Regions from separate parts of the Bacillus sp. NP247 genome, predicted to be linked through region 2. Evidence: riboswitches for the same ligand, from Rfam matches in the RefSeq annotation. Region 2 holds a riboswitch; each other region holds the start of a gene.
What was found. Region 2 has a riboswitch for S-adenosylmethionine ahead of mtnW (2,3-diketo-5-methylthiopentyl-1-phosphate enolase). Riboswitches for the same ligand answer to the same signal wherever they lie in the genome.
Positions count from the first base shown of each region.

Region 1 (3,285 bases), 2.5 Mb from region 2:
GTTTTAGAGGAAATAAGGGAGGAATTCAAATGTATTTACACGGCACAAGCCGAATCAATGGGCAAGGACACTTAGAAATTGGTGGGTGCGATACGACGCAGCTAGCAAAACAATACGGAACACCACTTTATGTATACGATGAAGAGTCTATTCGAGGAAAGTGCCGCGCGTTTCATCGTGCTTTTAAAGAAAGTGGTTTCTCTTATCAAGTAGCATATGCAAGCAAGGCGTTCTTGTGCATGGAGATGTGCCGAGTAGCTCGTGAAGAGAATATGTCTTTAGACGTTGTTTCTGGAGGGGAATTATATACTGCGCTCCAAGCTGGTTTTCCGGCATCGCGTATTCATTTTCACGGAAATAATAAAACAGAAGAAGAAATGATTATGGCTCTTCAGGCGAATATCGGTTGTTTTGTAGTAGATAATTTCTTAGAATTAGAAATCTTACATGATTTGGCAATGCAACATGGGAAATTTGTGAACATATTAATCCGTGTAACGCCTGGAGTAGAGGCACATACACACGAATATATAACAACAGGTCAAGAAGATTCGAAATTTGGATTTGGTGTTTCAAATGGTCAAGCGATGCAAGTGATTGAGCTAGCTTTGCAAAAATCAAATTATAATGTGCTAGGAATTCACTCGCACATCGGATCACAAATATTTGAAACGGCTGGTTTTGTTCGAGCAATTGAAGTTCTTCGCCAATTTTTAGAAGAAGTGAGAGAGCAAATGAATTATGTAGTAAAAGTGTTAAATGTGGGCGGAGGATTCGGAATACGCTACACAGAGTCAGATACGCCATTAACTCTTGAGACATATGTGCGAGCTGTAACAAGTGCAGTGAGAGAACAATTTACAGTATGTGAATATCCGCTGCCAGAAATATGGGTTGAACCAGGTCGTAGCATTGTAGGTGATACTGGAACGACAATTTATACAGTCGGATCTGTGAAAGACATTCCTGGTATTCGGAAATATGTATCAGTGGATGGCGGAATGACAGATAATTTAAGACCTGCCTTATATAGCGCACGTTATGAAGCGATGCTAGCGAATCGAGGGAATGATGCGAATGAGGAACTCGTTTCGATTGCTGGGAAATGCTGTGAGAGTGGAGACATGCTGATTTGGGATATTAATCTACCGAAAGTTGCTTCTTCCGATTTACTAGCAGTTTCTTGTACGGGGGCATATGGGTACTCGATGGCCAATAATTATAATCGTATTCGAAGACCGGCCGTCGTCTTTGCGAAAGGCGGAACATCGCAAATTGTTGTAGAGCGTGAGACATATGAAAATATTATTGGGAACGATCGCATACGTATTAAAGAGCTTATTTAAATAGGGAAAAGGAGTTGTTCGGATGGGCAATTCCTTTTTTATAAAGTGAAACAATAATCAGTGGGGGTTTTGTTCATCCCCCACTGATCATTAGCCCTCACGAATCGGGCGTTTACGGTCAGCAGGGCTCCCACCTAACTTCTTTGCTCCAGCCGAATTTTGAGGTGGGAGTTTTAATGCCCGCGAATAGCGGGATAAAATAAAATAATTAAAATATATCGGAAAACTAGGATTGAAAAAAATCAGAATTGTGATAAAATACAAATACAAAGCTTATCAAGAGAAGCGGAGGGAACTGGCCCGACGAAGCTCGGCAACCTGCTTATAGAAAGCAAGGTGCTAAATCCAGCAAAATGGAATCCATTTTGAAAGATAAGGTAAAATATATTACCGAACAGTCTTTTCGAAATGGGAAAGATTTTTTTTATGAATAAAAAGGGGGGCTGTTCGCGTGAGTGTACGGGAACATTTTGATGAAGTATCTGAGAAAGTTCAAGCGATGCTTGCTGATATGAAATATGGTTCCATTACAATTGTGGTGCAAGATGGAAAAGTAATTCAATTAGAGAAAAGTGAAAAAGTACGTTTAAAGTAAAAAGCGCTGACTAGAAAAACTAGAGGCGGTTTTAACCTATTTTATTAGGTTAAAACCGTCTTTTTGCTTTTACAGGGGGAAAGAACATGTTGACGTATGAAACGTGGGAAGAAAATGGTGTTTCATTTTCAGAAGAAGATGAAACGAAAGGCGCGCTATCCGTATTAAATTGGGCTTATAAAGAGTATAAAGATGAAATTGTATACGCATGTAGCTTTGGAGTGGAAGGTATGGTATTACTGCACCTTATAAACCAAGTAAATCCATCTGCTAAAGTTGTATTTTTGGATACAAATGTTCATTTTAAAGAGACGTATGAATTAATTCAAAAAGTGCGGGAACGATTTCCTTCATTAAATATTATAGAAATACAGCCAGAACTTACACTTGATGAACAAGCGAAGTTGCATGGTGAGAAACTATGGGAAAGCAATCCGAATCTCTGTTGTAATATTAGGAAAATTTTACCATTAGAAAAATCACTTGCAGCGGAAAAGGCGTGGATATCGGGTTTGAGAAGGGAACAATTAGAAACGCGTAAGCATACAAAGTTTATAAATCAAGATCATCGTTTTCAATCTATTAAAGTTTGTCCGCTCATTCATTGGACGTGGAAAGAAGTGTGGCGATATGTATATAAACATAACTTGCCGTATAACCCATTGCATGATATTGGGTATCCAAGTATCGGGTGTGAGAAGTGTACGTTACCTGTAGGTGCGGGTGGTGATTCAAGAGATGGTAGGTGGGCCGGGAAAATGAAAAACGAATGCGGTCTTCATTACCAATAAGATGAATCTTGAAATAAAGCTAAGAGGGGATATAGAAAATGACTACAATAAACGAATTAATAAACCGTGTAGATGAGACATACGACGTATCACAAATTGAAAAAGAAATTGAATTAGACAACATTGCGTTAAGTGATTTAGAACTGCTAGCGACAGGGGGATATAGTCCACTTACAGGATTTTTAGGGAAGAGAGATTATGACTCAGTTGTAGAAACGCTTCGTTTAGTAAACGGTAGTGTTTGGAGTATACCGATTGCATTACCAGTAACAGAAGAAGTAGCAGCGGGACTAAAAGCTGGAGAGGAAGTAAAACTTGTCAACGACAGAAATATATATGGTGTCATTCAAATAGAAGATATTTTTGCACCTGATAAAGAAAAAGAAGCGCTACTTGTATATAAAACGACGGATGAGGCTCATCCAGGGGTGAAAAAATTATATGAACGACCAAATGTTTACGTTGGAGGAGCTATTAAGCTTATAAAACGCTTTGAAAATAAGCAATTTCCCTCTTATCATTTAGACCCAATTGAAACGAGAGAAGAATTTAA
Region 1 is NZ_CP076653.1:4,063,542-4,066,826, forward strand. It holds gene lysA (diaminopimelate decarboxylase) at 30-1,346, shown strand; SAM riboswitch class I at 1,617-1,725, shown strand; gene KPL75_RS21220 (YezD family protein) at 1,798-1,941, shown strand; gene KPL75_RS21225 (phosphoadenylyl-sulfate reductase) at 2,028-2,732, shown strand; gene sat (sulfate adenylyltransferase) at 2,771-3,285, shown strand, end outside.
Region 1: linked by a shared signal. The riboswitch ahead of KPL75_RS21220 (YezD family protein) and the one ahead of mtnW (2,3-diketo-5-methylthiopentyl-1-phosphate enolase) in region 2 are both predicted to bind S-adenosylmethionine.

Region 2 (3,285 bases):
GTTGTTTCATGATTTTACCTCCAACAAATGTTGTAATTCGACTTGAATATCGTGAAATGTGTTAAAGGGTGTATAAGCAATATGATTTTCTTCACATTTTGTAATAAGGAAGTCACGGGCAAATACTTTATCTGCTTGTTTTGCTGCTTGTAAATCAGTAATAGAATCTCCTATCACAATATGAAAATCATCTTTAGAGCTTAGTTTACGAATTAATGATGATTTACAGAGACCGCAACTATGCTGACATTGCTCGTCACAAGGGTGCGGCCATTTAACTTCAACAAATTCTCCTGAAAAGTTAGTTGCATTACAATAAATTTGTTCTTTAGGGATTATTTCTTGTAAGAGTGGATAGACGAAGAAATCCATTCCACCTGATATAACGTAAAAGGAAATGTTATTTTCATTAATAAATTGTATGAATTCATGAAAACCTGTACGGATTTCAGCAGTTTCTTGTAAAAACTGAATAATATCATCGTGTAGATTAATAGGTATTAATCGAAATAATTGAGAAACACCTTCTTGAATAGAAAGTTCTTGCGATAAAATTCTTTGCTTTATTTCCTCTGCTTCTGGTGGTGCGAATTTTTCCATAATGGACATAATGTTATCGTTATTTGTAATCGTACCATCGAAATCACAAAACACTTGAATACTCATAATTTCACCTCATGAGAGGGATTGCCCCATATTTGTAGTGCGCTATGCAAATTTATGTCATCTACTTCATGGAGTAGTTTACCTTGCAAAGTAGCATCAATTGCAGTACGGAAAGCTTTTCCACCACCTTGCGCCCCATACGGATGCCCATGTATGCCGCCGCCCGCATTAATAACAACATCTTTACCGAAATCTCGTAGAATAAAGGGAACGAAACCAGGATGAATGCCAGCAGATGGGACAGAGAAACTTTTTTTGAAAAATGCATCGTCTTCAGTTAAATAGTTTGAAATGTTGAGAGCATCTTCCTTTTCTAACGCAACACTTCCGTATGGGGACGGGAATAAAGAAAAATCAGCACCAGCATAACGTAGTAGCTTTCCAAGTAATAATGGAGATGAGACCCCATATAGCTTGGATGCTGAATAAGCACCACTTACAGCAGGGTGTGCCATAATAGGAACTGGGATTTCATCATCTTCTGCAAGTGATTGTAGTACATCTAGTCCGTAAGCAAATACATTAAATAATAGAATATCAGCACCAGCTTGCACTGCGCGTTTCGCATTTTCTTTTAAGTCGAAAGTTCGCCCTGTTAAATTTGCGGCATATAACGTTTTATGGCCGTATGTTTCATATACGGATTGTAAAACTTCTTTTCCAGATACAATTCGCTGCGCAAGTGGTGTTAAGGAGTTCTCAAATAAAATTTCATCATCTTTTACGATATCTACACCACCAATTGCTTGATCGCGTAATTGAGTTTTTAAGTATCCAATATTTCGCCCAATCATTCCTTTGAAAATGCTCATTAAAAGAGGACGGTCATACACTTGTACAAGATTTCGAATACCATCTATACCGAACTTTGGACCAGGGAAATGCTTTTTTAATTCGTCTGAAAACGTTAAGTCAATTAATTTCACTTCGCCATCAAGTGATAGTTTTCCGAATGTAGTTGTTAAAATCGCTGGTAAATCTGGACTGAAATTTAATAATGGATATTCGATTTTAATAATCCCACGTTTTACTTTTTTGCGTAGATACGAATTGATATGTTCTTGTTCATCTAATTCCTCAATATGAATGACGTTGCCTTTATGTTGTTTTAATTGTTCTTGTAATAAATGTGGCAAATGAGTCCAAGAGCCAATTGTTAAACCGAGTGCAATTTGCTCAGCCTTTTTGTCTAAGTTATGTGAATCGTCATGGATTAAATACGTCGCTATAATTCCGCTCATTGTTATAACCTCCTAGTTAAATAAAAAAACCTCTCAGCTAAGGAGAGGTTTTTTTACAACCAGCTCCTTATCTGTCAGCGTAATGCTGCGAGAATTAGCACCGTGTCTACAATTGTAGATCGGTTGCCGGGCTTCGTCGGGCTCGTCCCTCCACCTGCTCTTGATAAGAAGTATTTAGAAATGTTTAAATTTTTAAGATAACTGAATTTTGTCAGATATTTTTCATGTTGTCAATGACTTTTTGAAAAAATTTAATTTATCAATTCGATTAATTGCTTCTCGTAATCGTTCTTCTGTATGCAAGAGACCAACGCGGACGTATCCTTCACCGTGTTCACCAAATCCAACACCAGGAGCAACTGCAACGTGTGCTTTTTCTAGCAAAATATCAGAAAATTCCTCAGATGTATATCCTTCTGGTACAGGAAGCCATGCAAAGAATGATCCGGTTGGAATATCTACATTCCAACCGATGGAGTGACAAGCTGAAATAAGAGAGTTTCTACGAGATTCGTAACTATTTACAAGGTCTACGACGCAAGATTGTGAACTTAATAGCGCTTCGCGGGCAGCGTCTTGAACTGCACCAAAAATACTAACATACATATGATCTTGCAATAGGTTAATTGTTTCGATGACACTTTCATTCCCCACTGCAAAAGCAATACGCCATCCAGCCATATTGAAAGTTTTGGATAATGTGTAAATTTCAATTCCTGTATCCTTTGCACCGTCTGCTTGCAAGAAACTAACCGGCTTTTGACCATCAAACCCGATAGCACCGTAAGCAAAATCGTGAACGACTAATATATTATGTTTATTAGCAAAATGAATGGTTTCATCAAAGAAATCTTTTGATGCAGTAGCACCAGTAGGATTGTTTGGATAGTTTAAAAACATTAACTTTGTGCGCTCTGCAATAGAGTCATCAATCTTCGTATAATCCGGTAAAAATTTATTTTCCGCGATAAGAGGCATTGTTTCAAATTGCGCTTTTGCTAAAGCAACTCCGGATAAATAATCTGGATAGCCTGGATCTGGAACGAGAATGGTATCACCTGGATTTGTAAAACAAATCGGTAATTCTACTAATCCAGCCTTCCCACCAAACAAAATAGAAACTTCAGTTTTTGGATTTAACTTGACACCGTATTCACGGTTATAGAATGTTGCCACGGCTTCCTTTAAGCTTGCATGTCCGCGAAATGGCGGATATTTATGATGAATGGCCTTTTCCGCAGCATGTTGTAAAGCTTTTACGATATGCTGCGGTGTTGGTTGATCTGGATTACCTTGACCTAGATTAATAACATCGTGACCAGCCGCAACGACTTTGTTAACTTTTGCAACAAGTGAAGCGAAAAATTGTGTTGGCAAT
Region 2 is NZ_CP076653.1:1,309,500-1,312,784, reverse strand. It holds gene KPL75_RS06770 (methylthioribulose 1-phosphate dehydratase) at 1-10, opposite strand, end outside; gene KPL75_RS06765 (2-hydroxy-3-keto-5-methylthiopentenyl-1-phosphate phosphatase) at 7-666, opposite strand; gene mtnW (2,3-diketo-5-methylthiopentyl-1-phosphate enolase) at 663-1,907, opposite strand; SAM riboswitch class I at 1,972-2,077, opposite strand; gene KPL75_RS06755 (pyridoxal phosphate-dependent aminotransferase) at 2,130-3,285, opposite strand, start outside.

Region 3 (3,285 bases), 1.3 Mb from region 2:
AAACAAACGGCAGTAATACATAATTTTAAAATTCCTGAAAGAAGTAGTACCCAGAAGGATAAATAGCTCCATTCAACGACTAAATCTTTTAATTGATGTTCCCCTGAAAATAACGTGTACGGGAGAAAAGTTCCTGTAACCCCTAATAAAATACCGCCTATAATTCCAAGTGATACCTTGTATTCCCTGAAGGGGTGGATTAATTTCTCTAATGTGAATTCTAATTTGAAATAAAAGAAACCAACTATAGCACCAGTGCTAGCAAGTGGAAGAAAAGCAATCCACTCATTAAGAGAAAGGAAACCTTCCCCAAAATCAACAATAAAGGATCCACGATTATCGAGTTTACTAAGTAATAAGTAAACGGAAAAACCAGCAAAAGTGGTAGCTAAATATACGATTGCTTTTTTTCCTTTCGAAAATCCATTAATTTGCTCACCCTCATTTTCATTCGGAGCTAAATAACCGAATAATGGTGCATTAAAAATAACACTTAAAGTGGCACCAATTCCAACCTCTGTTAGTTCATTCATTCCCTTTAAAGCAAATTTAAAGCGATCTCCTACCCATGTACAAAGTCCACCGATAATTCCAACAAGTGCAGCTTCTGGTCCTAAACTAGCTCCAAATATTAAAACGATAATCGCAGTTAAAGTAGCTTTATGTACAAAACGGTATTCAATTCTACCTGTTTTTTTATATTCAGCCATCACTTCCGGCATAAGACGTGGATATGTACCGAAGTATTTTTGTGCTAAACCAACGAGGATACCACCGATGATTGTTACACAAATGGTGTAATAAGGGGGAGAAGAGAAAAGAGTAGGTAAGTATCCCCAAATAAAGTGAATTCCGATATTTATTGTAACTAAAAATGACCAGACTGTGACTCCTACTATAGAGCCTAAAAGAATGCCATATAGGACGAGTATATGGTGCATGTCTTTTTTATTTGTCATGTTCTACCTCCGTTATGTAAGTTTTCATGTAGAAAGGATTAAATATGCTAGTGTGAAATGACTTGAATATATATAGTATCTTTTTGAGGGGGTGGCTTATTCAATATATTGGGATCTCATGAAAATTTGAAACTAACGCGGTTAAACCACCTATTTAATTCTATATATGGATTGGAGTTTTTAAAAGGTCTTTTTCAAATGAATATGGAATATATTTCTTTTATTGTTTGTATTAAATTCCTTACGTTTAATTTAGAACATTCAGAAAAACTATTTGACATCAGGAAATTATTGCTATAAAATCAACGGTAATTGCATAGTCTTATCAAGAAAAGGTGGAGGGACAGGCCCGATGAAACCTTGGCAACAGCCGTATAACGGAATTGTGCCAAATCCTGCAGGTAATAATCCTGAGAGATAAGAAAGAGCCTTAGAGCGTGTTTTCAAACTGCTCCTTTCTTGTTTTCAGGGAAGGGGCAGTTTTTTATTTTGGATAAAGTGAAACTTTAATCAGTGGGGGTTTTGCCCCTCCCCCGCTAATTATTAGCCTTCATCAATCGGGCAGTTATCTCCCACCTAACTTCCTCGCATTTGCCGAATTTGGAGGTGGGAGTCTTACTACCCGCAAATAGCGGGATAAAAGAAAGGAGAATGAGAGATGGGAGAATCATGGGGGAAAGGAACGATTTGTGTGCAAGGTGGCTATACGCCAAAAAATGGTGAGCCGCGTGTTTTGCCACTTTATCAAAGTACAACGTATAAATACGATACGTCAGATGATTTAGCAGCACTATTTAATTTAGAGGCAGAAGGATATATATATACGCGTATTGGAAATCCTACTCTAGCTGCATTTGAGCAGAAGTTATCAGATTTAGAAGGCGGTGTAGGGGCTGTTGCAACAGCTTCTGGGCAGGCAGCCATTATGCTTGCGGTTTTAAATATTTGCAGTAGTGGAGACCATTTACTTTGTTCTTCAACTGTTTACGGAGGAACGTTTAATTTATTTGGAGTGAGTTTGCGAAAGCTGGGCATAGATGTTACGTTCTTTAATCCTAATTTAACGGCAGATGAAATTGCGGCACTTGCTAATGATAAGACAAAACTCGTTTATGCAGAGTCGTTAGGAAATCCAGCAATGAACGTTTTGAATTTCAAAGAACTTTCAGCGGCAGCAAAAGAATTAGAAGTACCTTTTATCGTTGATAATACATTGGCGACGCCTTATTTATGCCAGGCGTTTGAACATGGGGCAAATATCATTGTCCATTCTACAACGAAATATATTGATGGCCATGCAAGTTCTCTAGGCGGGATTGTAATAGATGGAGGGAACTTCGATTGGACAAATGGAAAATACCCTGAACTTGTCGAACCTGACCCGAGTTATCATGGCGTAAGCTATGTTCAAAATTTTGGAGCAGCAGCGTATATTGTGAAAGCACGCGTTCAGTTATTAAGAGACTACGGAAACTGTATGAGCCCATTCAATGCATATATTAGCAACATTGGCCTGGAAACATTGCATTTACGAATGGAGCGTCATAGTGAAAATGCTCTCGAAGTTGCTAAATGGCTTGCTAATCATGATCGCATTGAATGGGTGAATTATCCAGGGTTAGATAGTAATGAAAATTACTCGTTAGCACAAAAGTATTTGAAAAAAGGTGCTAGTGGAGTTTTAACATTTGGTATTAAGGGCGGATTAGAAGCAGCAAAAGAATTTATCGCAAATGTAAAGCTTGCAACTCTTGTAACGCATGTAGCTGATGCAAGAACTTGTGTAATACATCCTGCTAGTACGACGCACAGACAATTAAGCGCAGAAAATCAGCGTTTAGCTGGCGTTACATCTGATTTAATCCGTTTATCGGTCGGTATAGAAGATGTTTCTGATATTATTGCAGATTTAGAAGCGGCGCTAGTCGGAGGCAAACAACATGCCGATCATAATTGATAAAGATTTACCAGCTCGCAAAGTATTGCAGAAGGAAAATATTTTTGTAATGACGAAGGAGCGAGCAGTAACACAAGATATACGTGCTTTGAAAATTGCTATATTAAATTTAATGCCTACAAAGCAAGAAACAGAGGCGCAATTACTTCGTTTAATTGGAAATACACCGTTGCAATTAGATGTTCATTTACTTCATATGGAATCACATCTGTCTCGCAATGTAGCGCAGGACCATTTAACGAGCTTCTATAAAACATTCCGTGATATTGAGAATGAAAAATTTGATGGACTCATTATTACAGGAGCACCAGTTGAAACTCTTTCTTTTGAAGAGGTAGATTATTGGGAAGAGCTTGGACGTATTATGGA
Region 3 is NZ_CP076653.1:2,580,552-2,583,836, reverse strand. It holds gene KPL75_RS13600 (chloride channel protein) at 1-959, opposite strand, end outside; SAM riboswitch class I at 1,279-1,383, shown strand; gene KPL75_RS13595 (bifunctional O-acetylhomoserine aminocarboxypropyltransferase/cysteine synthase) at 1,618-2,916, shown strand; gene metA (homoserine O-acetyltransferase MetA) at 2,900-3,285, shown strand, end outside.
Region 3: linked by a shared signal. The riboswitch ahead of KPL75_RS13595 (bifunctional O-acetylhomoserine aminocarboxypropyltransferase/cysteine synthase) and the one ahead of mtnW (2,3-diketo-5-methylthiopentyl-1-phosphate enolase) in region 2 are both predicted to bind S-adenosylmethionine.